DNA from 4 places in the Pallidibacillus thermolactis genome. Region 3 is predicted to be linked to each of the others. Evidence: riboswitches for the same ligand, from Rfam matches in the RefSeq annotation. Region 3 holds a riboswitch; each other region holds the start of a gene.
The links. A riboswitch is a leader RNA that binds a small molecule or an ion and turns the genes downstream of it on or off. The one in region 3 is predicted to bind S-adenosylmethionine.

Region 1 (5,415 bases), on a different contig from region 3:
AAATCATAAAAAACGTATAAACGTTATGAAATATGAAAGTAGTAGATAAGTAGTATTATAGAGATGGGAGAGAAATCATAATGGAAAAATTTATGTTAGCGATTGACCAAGGTACAACAAGTTCACGGGCAATTTTATTTAATAAAAAGGGAGAAATCGTTCATATTGCACAAAAAGAGTTTACCCAACATTTCCCGAAACAAGGCTGGGTGGAGCATGATGCCAATGAGATATGGGGATCAGTTCTATCTGTTATTGCTACATGTTTAGCTGAGTCCAATATTAATCCTGAACAAATAGCAGGAATCGGTATTACGAATCAGCGGGAAACAACGGTTGTATGGGATAAAAATACGGGAATGCCTGTTTATCATGCGATTGTTTGGCAATCACGTCAAACAGAAGGAATTTGCCAAGACTTAAAAACGGCTGGTTATGAACAAACAATTAGAGACAAAACGGGATTATTAATCGATCCTTATTTCTCTGGAACGAAGGTAAAATGGATTTTAGACAATGTCGAAGGTGCAAGGGAGAAAGCGGAGAAAGGTGACTTGTTATTTGGTACTATTGACACTTGGTTAATTTGGAAATTCTCTGGTGGTAAAGTTCATGTAACCGATTATTCCAATGCATCACGCACATTAATGTATAATATTCATGAGCTTAAGTGGGACGATGAGCTTTTAGATATATTATCCGTTCCATCATCCATGCTTCCAGAAGTTCGACCATCCTCTGAAATTTATGGATATACAGTTGATTATCATTTTTTTGGACAAAATATTCCAATTGCGGGCGTTGCCGGTGACCAGCAAGCTGCCTTATTTGGTCAGGCATGTTTTCAACCTGGAATGGTAAAAAATACGTATGGAACAGGCTGCTTTATGTTAATGAATACAGGAGAAAAAGCAATCCAATCGGAACACGGTTTGTTAACCACGATTGCTTGGGGAATCGATGGTCGTGTTGAATATGCCTTAGAAGGAAGTATATTCGTTGCTGGGTCTGCCATTCAATGGTTGCGTGATGGATTACGTATGTTTAAACATGCTGGGGAAAGTGAAGAATACGCTACAAGTGTTGAATCAACGGAAGGTGTATATGTAGTCCCAGCTTTTGTAGGTTTAGGTACACCATATTGGGACAGTGAAGCTCGTGGAGCGATTTTCGGACTAACAAGAGGAACGACAAAAGAGCATTTTATTCGTGCAACCCTTGAATCATTAGCGTACCAAACAAAAGATGTATTAAATGTCATGGAGAAAGACGCAAAAATTCCTGTTAAGTCTTTACGGGTTGATGGTGGAGCAGTCGCTAATAACTTTTTAATGCAATTCCAAAGCGATATCTTGAATGTTGCGGTAGAAAGACCTTATGTAAAAGAAACTACTGCCCTCGGTGCAGCATATTTAGCAGGATTAGCTGTAGGTTATTGGGAAAATCAAGACGAAATTGCGAGACAATGGAATCAAGAAAAAGATTTCCAACCAAGTATGACGGAAGAAGTTCGTAACGAGCTTTACAAAGGTTGGAAAAAGGCCGTTAATGCAACAATGGCGTATAAATGATAAAGTTATTTAGTTTATAGTTGAGAAGGAAAGGATGGGTCCCATATAAAGTCTCTTTTGGGCCCACTTTTTTATATATTTATATCGCAACTAAAAAAATAAAAATTTAGCATTGACTTTTGATTGTTGAAATAATATATTATTAATTAATTTATTAAATAATTAGATTTTTAAAGTAATAGATAATTAAATAAAATCTTCTTATCAAGAGAGGTGGAGGGACTGGCCCAATGAAACCTCGGCAACGGGCATTTTTGTACCGTGCCAAATCCTGCAAGGTTTTTACCTTGGAAGATAGGAAGAGGTCTTATAATTATGATGCATTTAAACCTCTTCTTATTTCAGAAGAGGTTTTTTTAATTTAAAAAACATCAGTATTTGTACAACGTTTCCCATAACGAAATAGAGAAATCGATTAGTAAAAAATTTAGAACTTATTCATTTGTATAAAGGAGGATTATCCGTGATTGAGTTCATTAATCTTGAGAAGGAATATAAAAGTAAGGATAAGACAGTTCATGCTTTAAAAAATATTAATCTTAAAATTAACAAAGGAGAAATATTTGGAATTGTTGGGTATAGTGGTGCAGGGAAAAGCTCCCTACTCCGATGTGTAAATTATCTTGAGCCTCCTACATCTGGTCAAGTAATTGTAGATGGACAGGACTTAACTCAATTAACTGAAAAACAAATTAGAGAAGTAAAACGAAACATAGGTATGGTTTTTCAACATTTTAATTTGTTAAATTCAAAGACAGTTTATGCTAATGTAGCAATGCCACTTATTCTAGCTAAAAAACCGAAAGAAAGAATACGTGAAAGGGTTATTGAGTTACTGGAGTTTGTTGGTTTAGCAGATAATCTTAATGATTATCCTGATCAATTGTCAGGTGGACAAAAGCAACGTGTCGGTATTGCAAGAGCTTTAGCTACACAACCATCTATTTTACTCTGTGATGAAGCCACATCAGCACTGGATCCTCAGACAACAAGTTCCATTCTTCAATTATTGAAAAAAATTAATGAAGAATACAAAATTACGATCTTAATGATCACCCATGAAATGTCAGTTGTAAGTGAAATATGTGACCGAGTCGCAGTGATGGAATCAGGAAAGATCATAGAAGTAGGTACTGTATTTGAAGTATTTTCAAAACCAAAGACAGAAACTGCAAGGAAATTTGTAAGTACAGTAATGAATGATCAATTTCCTCCATCAATCAAAGAAATTTTAAAAGAGGGAAATCGTTCGAAAAGTATTTACCAAATCCGTTTCTTTGGTCAGCAAACAGAAAGCCCCCTTATTTCACAAGTGGCCAAAAAATTCAATGTCGATATAACGATCTTGTTTGGTAATGTTACAGAATTACAAGGGCAATCTTTTGGTAACTTGATCATTGAATTTATTGGTGATGATATAGAGATTCAACGAGCTATCAATTATTTGAATCATCAGCAAATACATCTAAAGGAAGTGACAAGTCATGCTAGTTAATGGAGAGCAAATTATTGAGGCATTAGTTGAGACGATACAAATGGTTAGTCTATCTTTATTATTCTCTGTTTTACTAGGATTGCCTCTAGGGATTTTCCTTTTTGTTACACGTAAAGGTCAAATATTAGAGAATATCCCAATATTTACTGTGCTTAATGGAATTATTAATATTTTTCGTTCGATCCCATTCATTATTTTATTGGTCGCTATCATACCGCTTACTAGATTAATCGTGGGTACTTCTATTGGTACTTCTGCAGCAATTGTTCCACTTGTCTTTTATGCTGGTCCTTACATTGCAAGATTAGTTGAAAGTTCACTTTTAGAAATAGACCCGGGGGTACTTGAAGCTGCAAAAGCGATGGGAGCAACTCCATTACAGACTATATTTCGATTTCTACTTCCAGAAGCACTAAGTTCATTAGTCGTAAATATAACAATTGCTACTATTGGTTTGATTGGAGCTTCCGCAATGGCAGGTACAGTTGGCGGAGGTGGAATTGGTGATTTGGCAATTACCTATGGTTATCAACGGTTTGACACTGTCACAATGGTGATAACAGTTCTCATTTTAATTATTATGGTGCAAGGAATTCAATCCTTAGGAAACATATTGTCAAGAAAAATTAGAAGAAGATAATGACAGAATTGGAGGAAACATATATGAAAAAAATACTAGTTGGTATATTCATTTTATTCATTGTTTTATTTACAGTTGCTTGCTCATCCGATGATGAGACGAAAAAAGTAAAAGTAGGAATTAGTGGGACTGACACGAGACAATGGGATTATGTAGCTGAAAAGGCAGCTAAAGAAGGAATTGAAATTGAAATTGTATCATTTAATGATTATGTTCAGCCTAATACTGCCCTTGCTGAAGGGGAATTAGACGCGAATGCTTTTCAAACCATTGCTTATTTCAACCAATTTATTGATGAACATAATTTAGATTTAGTACCAATTGCAACAACAGTTCTTGCTCCTATGGGACTTTATTCAGAAAAATATGAAGATGTAAAAGATATACCTGAAAATAGTACGATTGCGATTCCAAATGATGTATCAAATGGGGGAAGGGCGTTACTATTGTTAGAAGAAGCTGGGCTCATCAAATTAAGAGATGGGTATGATGGTAATTTAACAAATCTTGAGACCGATATTGTTGATAATCCTTTAAACTTAAAACTTGAACAAATGGTCGCTGCACAAACACCAAGGGTACTTCCAGATGTTGCTGCCTCTATCATCAATAATGGAATTGCCATTGATGCTGGATTTAACCCTGTTAAGGATTCCATTTATCTTGAAAGTGAAACAGCAATTAACTATTTAAATATTATTGCTGTACGTGCGGAAGATAAAGATAATCCAACTTTAAAAAGAATTGCAGAGTTATTCCAAGAAGAAGACACCGCTACATTTATTAAAAAAGAATACGATGGAGCATTAATTCCAACTTTTGTTCCGTTAGATAAAATAGGATGGTAAAAATCTATTACAGAGAAACAATGAAATAAAAGGGGTGGTCTCAGTGAAAGCAGTAAAAACAAGTTTAGTAGAAAAAATAAAAGAAAATATTGAAAAAAATAAAGAGCTTTATATTTCTACAAGCCATAAAATCCATAAAAACCCAGAAATTGGAAACCAAGAATTTTTTGCATCTAGTTTATTAACGGAATTACTAGAAAATGAAGGTTTCTCAGTCACAAAGGGAGTAGCAGGACACGATACAGCTTTTATTGCAAAGAAAACATCAAATAAAGCAGGTCCTACTATAGCATTTTTAGCAGAATATGATGCCTTACCTGGTCTTGGTCATGCTTGTGGTCATAATATTATAGGGACGATGAGTACAGCAGCTGCAATTGCATTAAGTAAAGTTCTTGAAGAAGTAGGTGGGGAGGCAATTGTATTAGGAACGCCTGCAGAAGAAGGTGGACCGAATGGTAGTGCGAAGGGAAGTTTTGTAAAGCATGGATTAGTCGAAGGGATCGATGCGGCATTGATGATTCATCCGAGTGGTAAAACTAGTTTAACGTCGCCATCTCTTGCAGTTGATCCTCTTGACTTTGAATTTTTTGGGAAATCTAGTCACGCTGCATCTGCACCACATGAAGGGATAAATGCACTTGATGCAGTTATTCAATTGTTTAATGGAATTAATGCACTTAGACAACATGTAACAGATGATGTCCGTATTCATGGAATCATAACCCATGGCGGTGATGCACCAAATATTATACCTGAATATGCAAAAGCTCGATTTTTTATACGAGCTTCCACAAGAAATCGTTTGAATGGAGTAACAAAACGTGTTAAAGCCATTGCAGAAGCTGCGGCATTGGCAAC
Region 2 (5,415 bases), on a different contig from region 3:
ATGTACCGAACAGTACAAGATTTTCTGAATGATTGGAGTCGTGCTACAGATGCTACAATTAAAGTACTGGAATCGCTAACAGATGAAAAACTCGGACAAGCCATTGTGCCGGGGCATAATACTCTTGGTTGGTTAGGATGGCATTTAGTGACAAGCATTTCCTATTTTGCTTCACAAGTAGGCTTACAAGTACCGATTTCTGGTGATGTAAATTCGATTCCAGATAAGGCCAGTCAAATTGTTGAGGCATACAAAGCAGCGTCACGTCAACTAGAAGCGGAAGTAAAAGGAAAATTTACAAACGATCATTTAGTTGAAGAAGTTGAAAGCTTGGGTAGACTCATGCCAAGAGGTGACGTGTTGCGCATATTATTGGATCATCAGACCCATCATCGCGGACAAATGACCGTTCTTATCCGACAAGCCGGTTTAAAAGTACCGGGTATTATGGGACCAACAAAAGAAGATCAAGAGAAGTAAGGAAAAATAGAAATGGGGGCTACATTGAACGGCCCCATTTTTTTAACTACTTTTAACTGTGTTTGGGCTTCACTCCATTTTTATGAATTCTTTTTTACTGTCTACTTCTACTTTATACAAAGCATTCATATCTTTATTTTAAGATTTCGCATACATTTCTCAACTTCTTTAAAGTTTTTATCAATTGATTTATAATGATTCATTCTTTTAAATGTTATTTAAAAGATTTTTTCCTTCAATTTATCTTCCTATTCCATTCCATAAACATTTACACTTTAGAGTTTGTGACACATAGATATAGCAATTACAACAAAATTGGTTATTTATAGGGGGAACCAGATTCAAAAAGATGAATCTGGTTTTCCTTTTGAATGAAAGAAAGGATGGAACGATCATCAATTTAATTTATTGGTTTTCTTGACTTTGAAAGAAAAGTTTCGTGTCCTTTCAATTTAACATCGTTCATGTATATTACATTACTAGAACGTGAGGGGAGTATACTTGTAAAATGGGATAATTGCTTCTTGATAATTTGAGATGTTTCTCGATCGATAATCGGATTCTCTTTAAATTTATCTATATGATTATTTAATATATATGCACCTTTCATACATAATCCTTTTAAGTTTGCCAAGAGCGGTTTAAAACTATATTCTAATATGAAATGATAATCGAGGCTTTCGCCAGTCATAATGGGTAGGACCGGTTTTTGTTCAAAGATGTTAGGTGGTAATAAGTCAATATAGGCTTTTAATACGCCGGAAAAGGATCCTTGTAAAACAGGTGAGCCAATAATAATTCCATGCGAGCTGTGTATAGACTGTTTCATTTGTTGGATAAGCGGATTTTGAGAATCAGTGTTGAAAAGTGTTTCTGGGGGAATATCTTTTACAGAAATATGTTTAACCGAAAAACCTTCTTCAATTAGTAAAAGTCCTAAATATTTAAGAACTTGTTCAGTTTCCGATATTTCATTTGGATTTCCTGAAATAATGACAACATCACTCAAATGATTCACCCTTTCATGAATGAAATTAAATTGGTATAACGTGTGACGTTACTTATTTTGCCCCCCTTTTTTCATGCTGAAAAAAGAGGGACATTTCATGAAGTATCAACAGGCTTTGTCTTCTCTCTCACTTCCTTTTAAAATTTTTTAGCAAACGTCCAAAAATTCTTCTGCAAACTCATATCGTTCATTGTGACGATTTTCCCATTTAATTCCATTAATCTTGTACTTTTTTAATTGAGGTGAAGATATTCCAACCAACTCTTCCCTTTGTGAATAGTCTAACGTACTTATTTTGCAAGCAAGGATACGAATGTTCATGATAGTTGCATGCCAAGATATTCATCGCGAATCCAAAATTGTCGTCTTCAGTCTCTTTTAAACGGTTAAATGAACCGTTTGTAAGTCGATTAAACTTTTAAAATAGTACAGTTGCTTTTTTGTTCTTTGCAAAATCTCTTCATCAACGATCGGTTTTTCCCTATATTTATCAATTTGATCGTCTTGAATAAAGATTCCTTTAAGGTTCATCCCTTTTAACGATGCAATTAACGGTTTTAAGCTATATTCTAATGCTAAAAGATGATTAGAACTTCCTCCTGTCATAAGTGGTAATACAGGTTTATGTTGAAATACATCTTGTGGAAATAAGTCGATTAAAGATTTAAATACACCGGCGTAAGCACCTTTATAAACAGGTGTTCCAACAATAAGCCCCTTCGCTTGTTGAACAGATTGTACAATGTTTTGAATGACCGGGCTAAGGTAATTGGCGGTCATGAGGTCCTCAGAAGGGACATCTTTTACAGAAAAATGTGTAACAGACATATTTTCCTTTAACAGTAATGATCCTAAATACTTTAATACTTGCTCAGATCTAGATGTTTCAGTCGGACTCCCCGAAATAATGACGACGTCACTCAATACTTTCACCTCATTTATTTAAAATAAGTTTTTTGTTTTTGGGAAATAAGAGTTGATTGTAAATTATATAAAAAAACCCCTTTTCTTAAAGAGAAAAGAGGATGATTGAAATACGATTCGAATCATTTCTTATCTCCCAAGAAAAACTTCTTGCTGGATTTAGCACCTTTCTGAATGAAATTCAGAGGTTGCTGAAGCGTCATCAGGCCAGTTCCCTCGACTTCTCTTGATAAGAAAATTATTAAATTTGTAAACTATTGTATAACTAAAAAACAGATTAGTCAAGTAGGAATTATTGGGATTATTTTGTTGACATTTCAAAAAATTTATTTTATTATAACAAACAATTAAGTAAATAGTGTTATTCTTATCGAGAGAGGTGGAGGGACATGGCCCAGTGAAGCCTCAGCAACAGGTTCTTTTTTAGAATACTGTGCTAAATCCATCAAGCGATTCGCTTGAAAGATAAGAAGAGATATGAAGTTTATCGAACTCTTTTCTTATCGGAAAAGAGTTTTATTTTTGAATACGATAGAAAGAAGGGATACAGGTGAGGTATGGATTCTGGTTACCAGTATTTGGAGGTTGGCTAAGAAACGTAGAAGATGAAAACATGCCAACAACATTTGAATATGCAAAGGAAGTGATCCAGTCTGCAGAAAATTGGGGCTATGAAGCGACTTTGATTCTTGAATTATATTTAAATGATATAAAAGGAGTCAAAAAAGATACATTAGAAGGATGGTCTCTCGCTGCAGCATTAGCAGCTGTAACAGAAAAAATTGAAATTATCCAAGCGGTACGCCCGATTTATCATAATCCAGCTGTGACTGCGAAACAGGCTGCAACAATTGATCATATTAGCCAAGGGCGTTTTACATTAAATGTCGTATCCGGTTGGTGGGAGGAAGAAGCGAAACAATACGGCGGGGACTTTACATCCCACGATGAACGGTATGAACGAACAAGTGAATTTGTTGAAATTTTAAAAGGATTATGGACCGAAGAAACTTTTTCTTATCAAGGGAAGTATTACAAAATAGAAAATACTCATCTGTTTCCGAAACCAGTGCAAAAACCGACAATAAAACTGTATGCTGGTGGTGAAAGCGATAAAGGAAAGGAAGTCATTTCCAATTATTGTGATGCTTATGTTATGCATGGTGGTACAGTTGATGAAGTGAAAGTAAAAATTGAAGATATGAAACAGCGAAGAGCAAAGGCTGGAAAACAACCTTTGGCAACCTTTGGAATGGCAGCATATGTGATTTGTCGTGATACAGAAAATGAAGCATACGCTGAGTTAGAACGTATTACAAATGTAAAAGATCTAAGTGGTTATGCAGGCTTTAAGGACTTTACGACAAAATCAGAACTTGAACAAAAGTTACAACTTCAAGATTATTCTGTTTCGAATCGTGGGTTGCGTCCGAATCTTGTCGGTACACCTGAGCAAATAGCAAAAAGAATTTTAGAATATGAAAAAGCCGGTGTAAACTTACTCTTATTGCAGTGTTCACCTCAATTAGAAGAGATGGAACGATTTGCAAAACGAGTAATGCCAAAGGTAGAAGAACTACGTGGAGCATTAACAAAATAAAAGGGGATTTGAATATGACAAAAATTTATGTAATACATGAAAATCATGAATGGACAGCCCATTTGTTTAAACGACTGGAAGAATTAAATTTACCTTATGAAGATTGGCACTTAGGAGACGGTATGGTTGATTTAACAAAAACACCACCTGAAGGGATCTTTTACAACCGCATGAGTGCATCAAGTCATACAAGAGGACATCGTTATTCACCTGAGCTTGCCCATGCTGTACTTGCTTGGTTGGAACATAATGGGAGGAAAGTGATCAATGGTAGTCGTGCGTTACAATTAGAAGTAAGTAAAGTGCGTCAATACTTAGAACTTGAAAAATATGGCATTAAAACTCCAAAAACATTGGTTGCTGTCGGTAAAAAACAAATAATTGAAGCTGCAAAGGCTTTTGAAGGAAAAAAATTTATTACAAAACATAACCGAGCAGGTAAAGGTTTAGGTGTTCAATTGTTCCATTCGTTCGATGCTTTAAAAGCATATGTAGAAAGTGATCAATTTGAAAATTCAGTTGATGGAATAACTCTTATTCAACAATATATTGAGTCACCAGAAAAATTTATTACGCGTTGTGAGTTTGTCAATGGAAAATTCTTATATGCGGTTCGGGTGGATACTTCCGATGGATTTGAACTATGTCCGGCTGATGCTTGTCGAATTGATGATTTGTTTTGTCCAGTCGGGGAAGAAACTACGGTTCGCCCAATGTTTGAAATTCAAGAAGATTTTCATGATCCGATTATCGAAAAATATGAACAAGTATTAAAAGCGAATGACATTCAAGTTGCCGGAATCGAATTTATTAAGGATAAGGAAGGGAATATTTACACATACGATATAAATACGAATACGAACTATAACAGCGATGCAGAAGCAAGAAGTGGCAAATTCGGAATGTTAGCAGTTGCGAAATTTTTAGGAGAAGAACTTGCAAAATTAGACAATGAGGCTTTCGTGTAGGTTTTATTTGGCTTACGATTTAAGATAGAGGCTGGTAGGGCGCCTCTTTTATTCTTAATAATAAACCAGCCCTTTAAATCGCTATACTTTTCATTCTTCTTTGATTCCTCTATACTAGAACTGTAGGAGGAATGAAGCATGGAAATGTTAAAACAGTTTAATTTGGCAAGATCATCACTTCTTTCATATATAGAAGAATTAGATGAGGAAATTGTTGATAAACAATCGAAATATTTCGAGCAAACGATTCGTTGGCATATAGGTAATACTTTATTCATGTTCGAAAAGTTTTTATTTGTTTCGCGAGATATGCAAATATTACCGACAGATTATGCAGAGCTGTTTAGTGCAGATATTAGCGTATCCGATTGGAAAATAAAGCCACCAACTTTATATCAATTAGTTGAAAACTTAGTTCATCAACAACAAAGAAT
Region 3 (5,415 bases):
TCCGATCGATGGCACTTCTTGACGCTGATAACTGGATTACGACGTCTTTACAATCTTTGTTTTGTTCGATCATATTTAGTACGCCTTTTATTTGACCTTCGATTCGTTTTAGACGATTCACGATCGACTTATCATATTCCATATGATCACCTCATTTATTTTTTACAACCTTATAATATACCCCTATAGGTATATTGTCAACCTCTTTACTACCGTTTTTCATATATTCGTCATATTTGAATATAATTTAACGATATCATTTTATCCCAAAGTAAAGTGAGGAAATATTTATGCAAACTTTAACCCATTCCATGACATTTGATTATCCAATTGAAACATTATGGAATTTAGTTCTATCCTTTGAACAATGGGCCCACACCGTTCCTGGTTATCAATCCCATCAAAAAGTGAACGCAAGTCAATATTCCATGTTTATTCTTTCTAATTTTGGTTTTACGAAAAAGCAATTGAATATACAGTTTAAAATTATGGATTTAACAAAACCATCAAAGGTACTATTTAAGGTATCCAACGATAATCAAAATATGAAAGGTCGAGGCTATTTAGAGTTAAGCAAAATTAACAATGAAAAAACATCAGGATTTTTACGTCTAGATTATTTGATAACTGGGACAATGAGTTCAATTATTAAATCAGTCATCTCAAACTCAGGAAAAGAAAAAGCGGAAGCAGCTATTAAAGAAACAGTGCATAATTTATTAAATTAAAACTTCTAGTCTTAATGATTTCTTTTCTGCATTGATTGGCGAATTTTAAAGGAGGGTACACTCTTGTCGGAATATTTGGTGAAGCTTTTGGCATGGTCTGATGAAGCTTTACAAGCGATCGAAAACTCAAGTCATGATGAACGGGATCTTGAAGATTTGAAACATCAATTCATCGTGTTTCGAAAAAAACTTAACGAAAACAAAAAATTAAATGAGCAAGAAATATATGAACAAGCACTTAAGCTTTACAATCAATTTCAAGCACAATTTTCAGTTGATGATCCGGATGTAGTGGCCCGGCAAATAAACAATCAAAGTATTGTACCGATTGGAGAGCATCGATTACCGCCTCTACCTTATGCTTACAATGCTTTAGAACCTTATATCGACGAAGAAACAATGAGGTTACATCACGATAAACATCATAAAAGTTATGTTGATGGTTTAAATAAGGCGGAAATAGAGATGCAAAAAGCCCGTCGAACGAACAATTTTGATCTCATTAAACACTGGGAACGGGAGGCTGCGTTTAATGGCGCAGGACATTATTTGCATACGATCTTTTGGCATATAATGAGCCCGAATGGTGGCGGACAACCGCGAGGAAATTTATTGCAAGCGATTAATCAATCCTTCGGAAGTTTTCATCAGTTTAAAAAACATTTTTCTGAAGCTGCTAATAAAGTGGAAGGTGGCGGTTGGGCCATTCTTGTATGGTCACCACGGGCCAGACGTTTAGAAATTTTACAAGCAGAAAAACATCAAAATTTAAGTCAATGGGATGTAATTCCACTACTCGTCCTTGATGTTTGGGAACATGCTTATTATTTAAAATATAAAAACGACCGAAAAAAATATATTGATAATTGGTGGAATATCGTGAATTGGTCGGAAGTAAATAAACGGTTTAATGAAGCTCAAAACGTTAAATGGCATCCTTATTAATAATATAGATTGTAAAAATATTTGATAAAAGTATAAAGTAGTGTTTAATTGAGATTACTTTTAAATACTTGTACTTTTAGGGTTGTCCAAAAAGACGCCCTCTTTTCTTATCCTTTGTTCCCATTTCCACTTTTAAATCTTTAAGCTAAAAATTTTTTCACTATTTGAAATCCCTTGGATCGTATTGTTTTACATCATCGTTTGGTGAGTTACCTGTTCCATCCTTAGCCTTACTGTTTGGTGTACCGTAAATTTGATTATCTTTTGTAACCTCTCTACCTTCTTGGAACCTTGCTTTCTTTTTCATTATATGATCACCTTAACCTTTCATTTATTTTTCAAAAAATTTATTCGTCATCAATTCAAAATCGCCACTTAGGCTATCATTATTTCCATTTTTAACTAGCGTATCAGCAAATACTTTCATCCGACGGTAAGCTTCTGGATGAAAAGATATATAAACACGTTCAATAGATGGATCCTGGCTTAAAATAACGTTTTTAATCCACTTTTCATATTTTTTTTTGATTGGATCTAGTTCCGTATCCCTTCTTTTTACTTTTTCATCATTTAACTGTAATGCCCGATTAACTCCTTCTTTTATAGCTCTCCCAGTTTTACCCTGTTGATCGTTATTTTTACTACGATTAATATCTGTCCAAATAGCAACATAAGCCTCTTGATTTAAAATGATCACTTCGGCCTTTTCTACTATATCTAGTTTTTCCAAATCTCTTACTAACGGTTTAGAAACATAAAACTTATCCTTATTACTCATTTCAATTGGATTATCATTTTTCGGAATGTAGTGAACATGCATCGGAATCAATTTGTCATGATTGGCTACTTCTTCTCCAGAACAACCAACAAGCCCTATCAACAACGCAATAGTTATAAAATAGTTCAATTTTCGCATGCTGAAACCTCACCCTATCTATTTGTTCAAGAATAGGTTGGCTAATATTTTGCAATTTATACAATTGGATAGGCTTTTTTATTTTTATAAATTTTCATTCAACGCCTTTACGTAAAGTAAAATTTATGATAAACTAGAACCAACTGAATATGGTTATCAAGAGTGAATGAGAGACCTGGCTCGATGACTTCACAGCAACCTGCCCTTTCAGGTAAGGTGCTCCAACCAGCAAAGCATTGCTTTGGATGATAACGAACGGCTGAACGCTCTTTGTTGCATCCTGCAATGAAGAGCTTTTTTTCGTTCGTTTCAAAACAAATATAGGAGTGAAACGAAATGAATGTAAGTGGTTTTATAAGAGGGTATATGTCGAAAAACATGACCGGAGAAACGTTTTTCATGAAAGTTGCCGATACTATCGAGAAACAATTGCAAGAATGGGATCCAACATATCACGTACTTTTACTAAAATTTAAAGACTACGTACTCATTGTTCAAAAAGGGGAAACTTCTTATGAATTAACGATTTCAGAACAAGAACTTGCTCAGCATCAAAGTCGTTCTCCCTTCTCCTTAGATCACAAAATTTGGTGCGTGTTACAACAGGAAGGTTTACAAATTGTAAAAGGTAAAGGAAACTACATAGACCACTGTATCTCTTAAAAAAATGGAAAGAAATGTATAATCTGTGGAATTTCGTTAAAAGTTATATGTGGGAGGTGCAGAAAATGTCAAAAGATCGCCAGGAAACGAAACTTAGAAAAAGTGGTCATGTAGCTTCAGACAGGGACCCATCCCTTGAAAATGATGGAGCAACGAAATTGTCAAGTCCAGAAGAAGCACGGAGATTAAATGACAATAAACGTTAAGCGTGTATTTCCAAGTTGACTTATCGGAATAATGGCATATAATATAAACAACCAAAACGAAGAAAATCAACTTATCCAGAGAAGTGGAGGGAATTGGCCCGATGAATCTTCAGCAACAGGTTCTGTGTATGAACACTGTGCTAAATCCAACAAGTATTTCACTTGAAAGATAAGTTGAGGTGATTGAACCTCTTCTTATTTTTCAAGGAGAGGTTTTTTAAGGAGTGATGGAATTGACACACCAAAATCGAAAAACAATAGCAGAAAGAAAAAATAAATTAATTAATAAATTAATTGCTTATAACATCTATAAAAAAGACGGTCGACATTTATATGAATTATCTTTATTTGAACTTGAACAAGAATATAAAAAACTCATCAAAGAATCGCATCCCCACGGTGAACTAAATTCAATCCATGTTAAATAAGCAAATGTTACAAGGAGTCCTGATTATTGTATCGAGGACTCTTTTTGATTGGATTATTTTTATAAATGACGAAGCCATTACCCCTTAGCCAAATAATGTTGACACAGCGGTAAAAATTTTGAGTAATATAGAAAATTTTCAATTTGAATATAACGCAATCGCTTTATAGATCCTTTACCTGTCATTAGATTAAATGAATGAAAATCCCAATTATAATTTTACCAGCTAGCTTACTCAGCTTTTGTCTATTCTAATCAAATGTGAGTGTTAAATCTGACTGCAAGATTATGTATTTCGGTTAACATAAAAATAAAAGAAAAAAAATGGAAGGAAGCAGTGCACAACTCATTAGTAACTGAATAATATCATTACGGATAATGCTGGAAATATTTTAAAAAATAGACCCATCATTCTCGGTTGATGGGTTCAACCTTGTTCAGGCTCGTTTTATTCAATTTTCGATCGCTTCTCAACCAAATTTTTCGTTCCACTATAAAATCCGCTGGCCGATAATCCGAGCATAATACCGACTAAAACTCCTTCTTTCGGTGTCACATCTACATAAACCAATGTTATTATAATTCCTAAAAAAATAGCGACAATTGGAGAGTACTTGGCTGGTAAGCCAATCTTTTTAAAGATTTCTGTAATCCCAGCAATTAATGGAATAATCGCAACATCATAGATTTCAAACATAATTCCTCCCTCCTTTGTAATAAACTATGAAATTTTCAAATATAATGGAACGGCTAGCATGGGGTAGAAAGGAATTTTTTTCCAGTGACAAGCATGAACTGGCTCTATTCATGGACATTTAAGAAGAAAATAGGATTTTAATTGAAAAACTTTCTGTAACTTGCAATCAGTATGATATAATCCATGGAAATAATTCCATTTTTGTCTAATGATGTTTCGAAGTTGAAAAAGGGGATGAGGAAATGAAAATTTACGGTTATACAATTGATAAAGCTGGAAGATGTCAGCACTATCACAGTAAGAAGGATATTATTTCTATTAAATTTAAGTGTTGCAATAAATATTATCCGTGTTATAAATGTCATGTGGAATGCGAGGACCACCCCATTCAATCTTGGAAAAAGGAAGAATATGAGGAACTTGCCATCCTTTGTGGCATCTGTAAAAAAGAACTGACGATAAATGAATACTTAAACAATGATAAATGTATTTATTGCCATGCTTTGTTTAATCCGAAATGTTCCAGTCACTACCATATTTACTTTGGTATGACCGGTCACAGTCGAACAATGTAATTTTTAATAAAAATGAAAGGTGCTGTCCTATAAGGACAAAAATAGTAGATTTTGAAAAAAGGCGGTAACTTTCCTACTTGTTTAGCTTTTGTCCATTTGTGCGGAGCATAAGTGCCAACACACGAGCTTATAGACATGCGTCAATGTGCGTCCTCGTTGTGAAGTCTGAGGCTTAGCCACTGAGTGCACGGACGCCAATGGAACAGAAAATCTACTCGGTTTTCCTTTATGGACAGCCCTCGGTGCATTAAACGACTA
Region 4 (5,415 bases), on a different contig from region 3:
CTTCCAAATTTTGGTCAAAATAAGAGGCTGTTATAGCAAGAATTGCGATTGCCCATTGAAGTGGGTTGGTCATTTCCTTTTCAAGCGGATAAATTGCAAAAAAGAAATTTTCACATAAAGTCAGTGCATTTTCCAATAAACTTGGATTATCATCACGAAGTGCTTTTTCAATATACTGTTTAACTTCACGGGAAAACGGTACATCTTGAACAGAAAAGTAAGAAGACGGATTTAATGTGATCGATTTATTAAATTTCCGAACTTGTATTTTCCGTTCAAATCCCTTTTCCTTTAATGCGTTGATGATCATTGTTTTAACAAAGGCATCCTTTGAATCATCTCGTAGAAAACTTTCGATTTCATGGATAAATGTGTGAACATCTTCTAAATCAAGCTCCAAAATATTTTGAAGTACCTTTTGAAAATCACCTTTAAATAGCTCTTTTGGATCTCGATTCGTTTTTTTCTTCTGTTCATCCGCTAATTTTTGACTTAACTGCAGTAGTTCTCTATATTGATCAAGTTTATGTTCTGGGATTTGCTCTTCATCTAATAGCATTGTTAACAATGTGTTGATTTTTTTATACTCATGTAATTGAAAAAGTACAGTGACATAGAGTTCGACAACTTCAAAGTAGTCCCCGATGCCAAAACGCATCATTTCTTCTAAAATCAGTTTGGCATTCGAAAAATTCCCTTGTTGCACATAAGCGATTGTTAAAGTAAATAAAATTTCAGGGTTTTCGTCATCGATCCGTTTCGCTTCTTCTAAATATTCGATGGCTTCTTTCACATTACCTTCTTCAAGGCAAAGTCGTCCTTTATTAAGTAAACGTAGTTCTAATTGGGGAAAAGGAATGACGTTATCATTTGCTTTCGGATCTTTTTCCATAAAAATCCCACGCTTTGCTATATTTTCTTTGGACAGTTTAACATGGATATCGTGGAAATTCAAAAGAATTTGGGATTCACGCCGTTGGATCTACCCCACTCAACAAAATAAAAAGCCCCTTATACAAGGATAAGGGGGGTTCTAGCGTCCCGGACGAGATTCGAACTCATGACCTACAGCTTAGGAGGCTGTCGCTCTATCCAGCTGAGCTACCGGGACATGGTATTACAATTATACATTTATTCACTACTCTAATTCAATTTTTTGGTCGTCCCAATCTCAGTAAGCTTATTCAAGATGCCGTTCGATTGGTACGCTGATGTTGATTCGAAGATGCTTACTCGAGCGTGCTCTATCCAGCTGAGCTACCGGGACATGGTATTACAATTATTCATTTGTTTTACTACTCTAATCCAATATTTTTTGGGTCGTCCCAATCTCAGTAAGCTTATTCAAGATGCCGTTCGATTGGTACGCTGTTGTTGATTCGAAGATGCTTACTCGAGCGTGCTCTATCCAGCTGAGCTACCGGGACATGGTATACAATTATACATTTATTTATCAAATTGGACGTTTTTATTTTAACACATATTTCCTTTTCGAACAATATGGGACTATGTGGAACAATCCAAAGGTGAAAGGTGGATTTTCCAACCTTTTTCCTTTTGTACTAGCATTTCTATTAATATTTTTAAAAAATTATAAATTTATATTAAATTTCGTTCTGATTCAATTATAATGGTGTGTAAGTCAAAAAGAAGGGGATGAAAGGAAATGACAAATGAAAAATCGATTGATATTCAAGAGCTTACAAGCGAGCAAGATTGGAAAAAAGCCTATCCAATAATGAAACAATTACGGACCCATTTAAGTGAGGAGGAATATTTAACTTTAGTTCAAGAAGCAACAGAAAAGGAGAATTATAGACTAGTAGCCTTATATGATAACGAAAAAATGGTAGCCGTAACAGGTTTTATGCCAATGATTACTTTATATTATGGAAGATTCATATGGGTATGTGATTTAGTTACCGATGCAAACAGTCGTTCAAAAGGATATGGGAAAATACTTTTAAATTATGTACACCATTGGTCAAAGGAAAATGGCTATGACACCGTCGCTCTTTCATCAGGATTACAACGAGCAGACGCCCATCGCTTTTATGAAAAGAAAATGAACTACGATAAAGTTAGTTATGTTTTTAAAAAGCCGTTATAACGCTCAGGAACCTTTCTGTCATTATAAAAATGTAACCTATATTGCTTTTGTAGGTTACATTTTTATTTAGGTGGATTTGAATCATGGCGAACGGTACTTTTTTTATGCCTACCTTTCCAATTCCGACATGTATTAAAAGGTGCTTTATTGAAACATTATTCATGGCTAGATTTCCTAAATCTGTAAAGCGCTCGAAATCTTAACTTCCTTGCTAAATATGATAACAAACAGAAGGTTTTCAAAGTAAGTGGTTTAAGTGAGGAAGATCGAATCAATAAGTGATGTTAACCTAATACAGATCAACGCTTTTGTGGAGCTGTATTATGATTTCCAGAAAGTAATCATTGCATTTTTCATATGATTTACAAGCTTTATAAACAACCTTCGACATCAAAAGAAAAAATTTCCATTCATCGATTATTGATAAAGAAATAAAAATCATGTAATCTATTATTTATTGTGATAAAAAAATAAAGTTTTTTCTTCTTATCAAGAGAGATGGAGGGACTGGCCCTATGAAATCTCGGCAGCGGAACTTAGGAACTAAGTTGCTGTGCCAAATCCAGCAAGTTGTACTTGAAAGATAAGAAGGGTGTTTTATAGATACAAATATAAGGCCTCTTCTTGTTGTTTCAAGAAGAGGTCTTTTTGTAATTATGGGCGAAGTGCCCCATTTGAATTGTGGAGGTTGTACGATGAAAAAAGGAAATCCTTGGGCGTTAATCCCATTTGTTGTGTTTTTAGTTTTATTTATTGGTGCTGGGGTTATTACAGGTGATTTTTACATTTTCCCTGTTATTGTAGCCATCGCCATTTCAAGCGCTGTGGCCATAGCAATGAATCGAAAAGAACCTTTTGCAAAAAAGGTAGAAATTTTTTGCCAAGGAGCAGGAAATTCAAATGTCATGTTGATGGTGGTCATTTTTCTATTGGCCGGAGCCTTTTCATCGGTAGCAAAAGGCATGGGAGCCGTAGACTCTGCTGTTAACCTAGCTTTATCGTTTGTTCCGCAAAACTTGTTGATTGTAGGCTTGTTCATCATTGCTTGTTTTATCTCTTTATCCATGGGAACATCGGTAGGTACGATTGTTGCACTGGCGCCCATTGGAGTTGGGATAAGTGAGCAAACCGATTTTGCTGTAGCTTTAGTGATGGGAGCGATTATTGGCGGGGCCATGTTTGGCGATAATTTATCCTTTATTTCAGATACAACAATAACTGCTGTACGATCACAGGGTGCCGAAATGAAAGATAAATTTAAGGTCAATTTTTGGATCGTGCTGCCGGCAGCTATTGTCACGAGTATAATTTTGGGATGGATTACACTAGGTGAAACCGCACAAGTGGAACATTTAAGCTATAGTTGGATCAAAATTGTTCCTTATATTTTAGTTATTGTTTTAGCGTTAATTGGAATCAATGTTTTCTTAGTTTTAGCATTAGGGATTGTTCTCGCTGGAGCTGTTGGCCTAGCAGATGGTAGTTACCATATCATGAATCTTATAGAAACGATTGGCGAAGGAATGGCAGGAATGTATGAAATGGCCTTCCTCGCAATACTAATTGCTGGAATGGTGGAAGTTATTAAATTTAATGGAGGCATCGACTTTCTCCTTCAACTGGCCACAAGAAAAATTAAGTCGAAAAAGGGTGTCGAATTTAGTATTGCCGGTCTTGTTGGCGTAACCGATTTATCAACGGCAAATAATACGATTGCGATTTTAATTACCGGTCCACTGGCAAAAAAGATTGCCGAACAATATGGCATAGAACCAAGGAAAACAGCAAGCCTATTAGACATTTTTTCCTGTTCCATTCAAGGCCTGCTTCCATATGGCGCCCAATTACTTGTTGCAGCAAGCATTGCCGGAATATCGCCAGTCAGCATCCTACAATACGCTTTCTATCCAATCCTTATTGGAATTAGCGGTATTTGTGCTATTCTTGTTGGATATCCAAGAAAAAAGAAGTCATTCAATTAGTCCAATCAATATAGCAAAAAGGCTAATCGACAAGATCGATTAGCCTCTTTTTTTATTATTGTTTCCCCTTCTTGACCCATTCTGCAACGGTCACTGTACGTTTGGCCTGATGTTTGACCGCGGCTTCTACATCTCCGATCATTTTTCCATTTTGATCTACGGTTACACTTGTCCCATAAGGGTTGCCCCCTGCACCAAAGATAACGGGATCTGTATAACCAGGCGGTACAATGATGGCACCCCAATGCATCATAGAAGTATATAATGATAAAAGTGTTGCTTCCTGACCACCATGCGGATTTTGTGCAGAAGTCATTGCACTGACTACTTTGTTTACGGTTTTCCCATTGGCCCAGAGTCCACCTTGAATATCAAGAAATTGTTTCATCTGTGATGGCATATTCCCAAATCGAGTTGGAACACTAAAGATAATAGCATCAGCCCATTCAATGTCATCCGATGTTGCAACTGGGACATCTTTTGTTTTTTCCACCGTTGCTTTCCATGCTTCATTTCCCTGGATGACCGATTCAGGCGCTAATTCCTCTACTTTTAATACCTTCACCTCAGCGCCCATTTCTTTTGCTCCTTCTTCCGCCCATTTCGCTAATTGAAAATTCGTCCCACTCATACTGTAAAAAATAACAGCTAGTTTAACATTGGCCATTTTTTCAATCTCCTTTTGCTGATTTTCCATATTTTACACACGTCCTATTATTTCTCACTTTTTATTTTTCATTCATGATTTATAAATTGTGTTACTTTTCGCGGATGATTATTTACCATAAAGCGGATTGACTTTTTCCCTGCCATTGATGCCTGAGGAGTTCAATTTATTCGTAAAAAACTTGTCAATTACTTTTCTAACGTCCGTTTTCTTATAATATAAAAAAGGTGGGCAATAATGCCCACCTAACAATCGGATCCAAACCATTAAACCCCTTCCATCATATCACGTTTTCTGTATCCAACATATCCGAGTACCATTAACATGATACTGATAACAGTGATGGTAAGAAATGTTAATGCATCAAATTCTTCCAACGGTAACTGCGGAAGCCAACTTAGAACCGCTATATTCGAAACCCATTCCGGTATATCAACGATGGCACCAAAGTAGTTGACCGTAAAACAGTACGCTAAATAAATATAAACGACTTTCCCTAAATTTGGCATCCATCCGAGGGCTAGTGCGGCTAAGCCAATGATAAATAAAACCGATGGTAAGTAATTAAAACCAGCAGCAAGGAAATCATTAAACTCCATTGTGGTTGGTGTCTCCATGACCGAAAGCGCTGTTCCACCAAGAGTACTTGCAGAGAT

Region 1: it holds a riboswitch for S-adenosylmethionine, as region 3 does, so the genes downstream of both, OEV82_RS03195 (methionine ABC transporter ATP-binding protein) here and OEV82_RS08805 (hypothetical protein) in region 3, are expected to answer to the same signal.
Region 2: it holds a riboswitch for S-adenosylmethionine, as region 3 does, so the genes downstream of both, OEV82_RS04570 (LLM class flavin-dependent oxidoreductase) here and OEV82_RS08805 (hypothetical protein) in region 3, are expected to answer to the same signal.
Region 4: it holds a riboswitch for S-adenosylmethionine, as region 3 does, so the genes downstream of both, OEV82_RS00065 (Na+/H+ antiporter NhaC family protein) here and OEV82_RS08805 (hypothetical protein) in region 3, are expected to answer to the same signal.

The regions. Positions count from the first base shown of each region.
Region 1 is NZ_JAOUSE010000005.1:47,690-53,104, forward strand. It holds gene glpK (glycerol kinase GlpK) at 81-1,571, shown strand; SAM riboswitch class I at 1,770-1,872, shown strand; gene OEV82_RS03195 (methionine ABC transporter ATP-binding protein) at 2,035-3,066, shown strand; gene OEV82_RS03200 (methionine ABC transporter permease) at 3,056-3,706, shown strand; gene OEV82_RS03205 (MetQ/NlpA family ABC transporter substrate-binding protein) at 3,730-4,554, shown strand; gene OEV82_RS03210 (M20 family metallopeptidase) at 4,589-5,415, shown strand, end outside.
Region 2 is NZ_JAOUSE010000008.1:2,511-7,925, reverse strand. It holds gene OEV82_RS04590 (DinB family protein) at 1-480, shown strand; gene OEV82_RS04585 (NAD(P)H-dependent oxidoreductase) at 881-1,489, opposite strand; gene OEV82_RS04580 (hypothetical protein) at 1,637-1,810, opposite strand; gene ssuE (NADPH-dependent FMN reductase) at 1,868-2,413, opposite strand; SAM riboswitch class I at 2,540-2,649, opposite strand; SAM riboswitch class I at 2,778-2,885, shown strand; gene OEV82_RS04570 (LLM class flavin-dependent oxidoreductase) at 2,964-4,013, shown strand; gene OEV82_RS04565 (ATP-grasp domain-containing protein) at 4,028-4,981, shown strand; gene OEV82_RS04560 (DinB family protein) at 5,120-5,415, shown strand, end outside.
Region 3 is NZ_JAOUSE010000024.1:3,209-8,623, reverse strand. It holds gene OEV82_RS08830 (metal-sensitive transcriptional regulator) at 1-142, opposite strand, end outside; gene OEV82_RS08825 (SRPBCC family protein) at 291-728, shown strand; gene OEV82_RS08820 (superoxide dismutase) at 792-1,673, shown strand; gene OEV82_RS08815 (hypothetical protein) at 1,834-1,980, opposite strand; gene OEV82_RS08810 (hypothetical protein) at 2,005-2,589, opposite strand; SAM riboswitch class I at 2,740-2,844, shown strand; gene OEV82_RS08805 (hypothetical protein) at 2,926-3,252, shown strand; gene OEV82_RS08800 (YpzI family protein) at 3,318-3,458, shown strand; SAM riboswitch class I at 3,527-3,634, shown strand; gene OEV82_RS08795 (Fur-regulated basic protein FbpA) at 3,686-3,886, shown strand; gene OEV82_RS08790 (hypothetical protein) at 4,334-4,582, opposite strand; gene OEV82_RS08785 (CHY zinc finger protein) at 4,825-5,157, shown strand; gene OEV82_RS08780 (glutathione peroxidase) at 5,405-5,415, opposite strand, start outside.
Region 4 is NZ_JAOUSE010000001.1:10,307-15,721, reverse strand. It holds gene OEV82_RS00080 (tetratricopeptide repeat protein) at 1-892, opposite strand, end outside; tRNA gene OEV82_RS00075 (tRNA-Arg) at 1,038-1,111, opposite strand; gene OEV82_RS00070 (GNAT family N-acetyltransferase) at 1,667-2,110, shown strand; SAM riboswitch class I at 2,594-2,700, shown strand; gene OEV82_RS00065 (Na+/H+ antiporter NhaC family protein) at 2,806-4,092, shown strand; gene wrbA (NAD(P)H:quinone oxidoreductase) at 4,148-4,759, opposite strand; gene OEV82_RS00055 (hypothetical protein) at 4,868-5,026, opposite strand; gene OEV82_RS00050 (ABC transporter permease) at 5,026-5,415, opposite strand, start outside.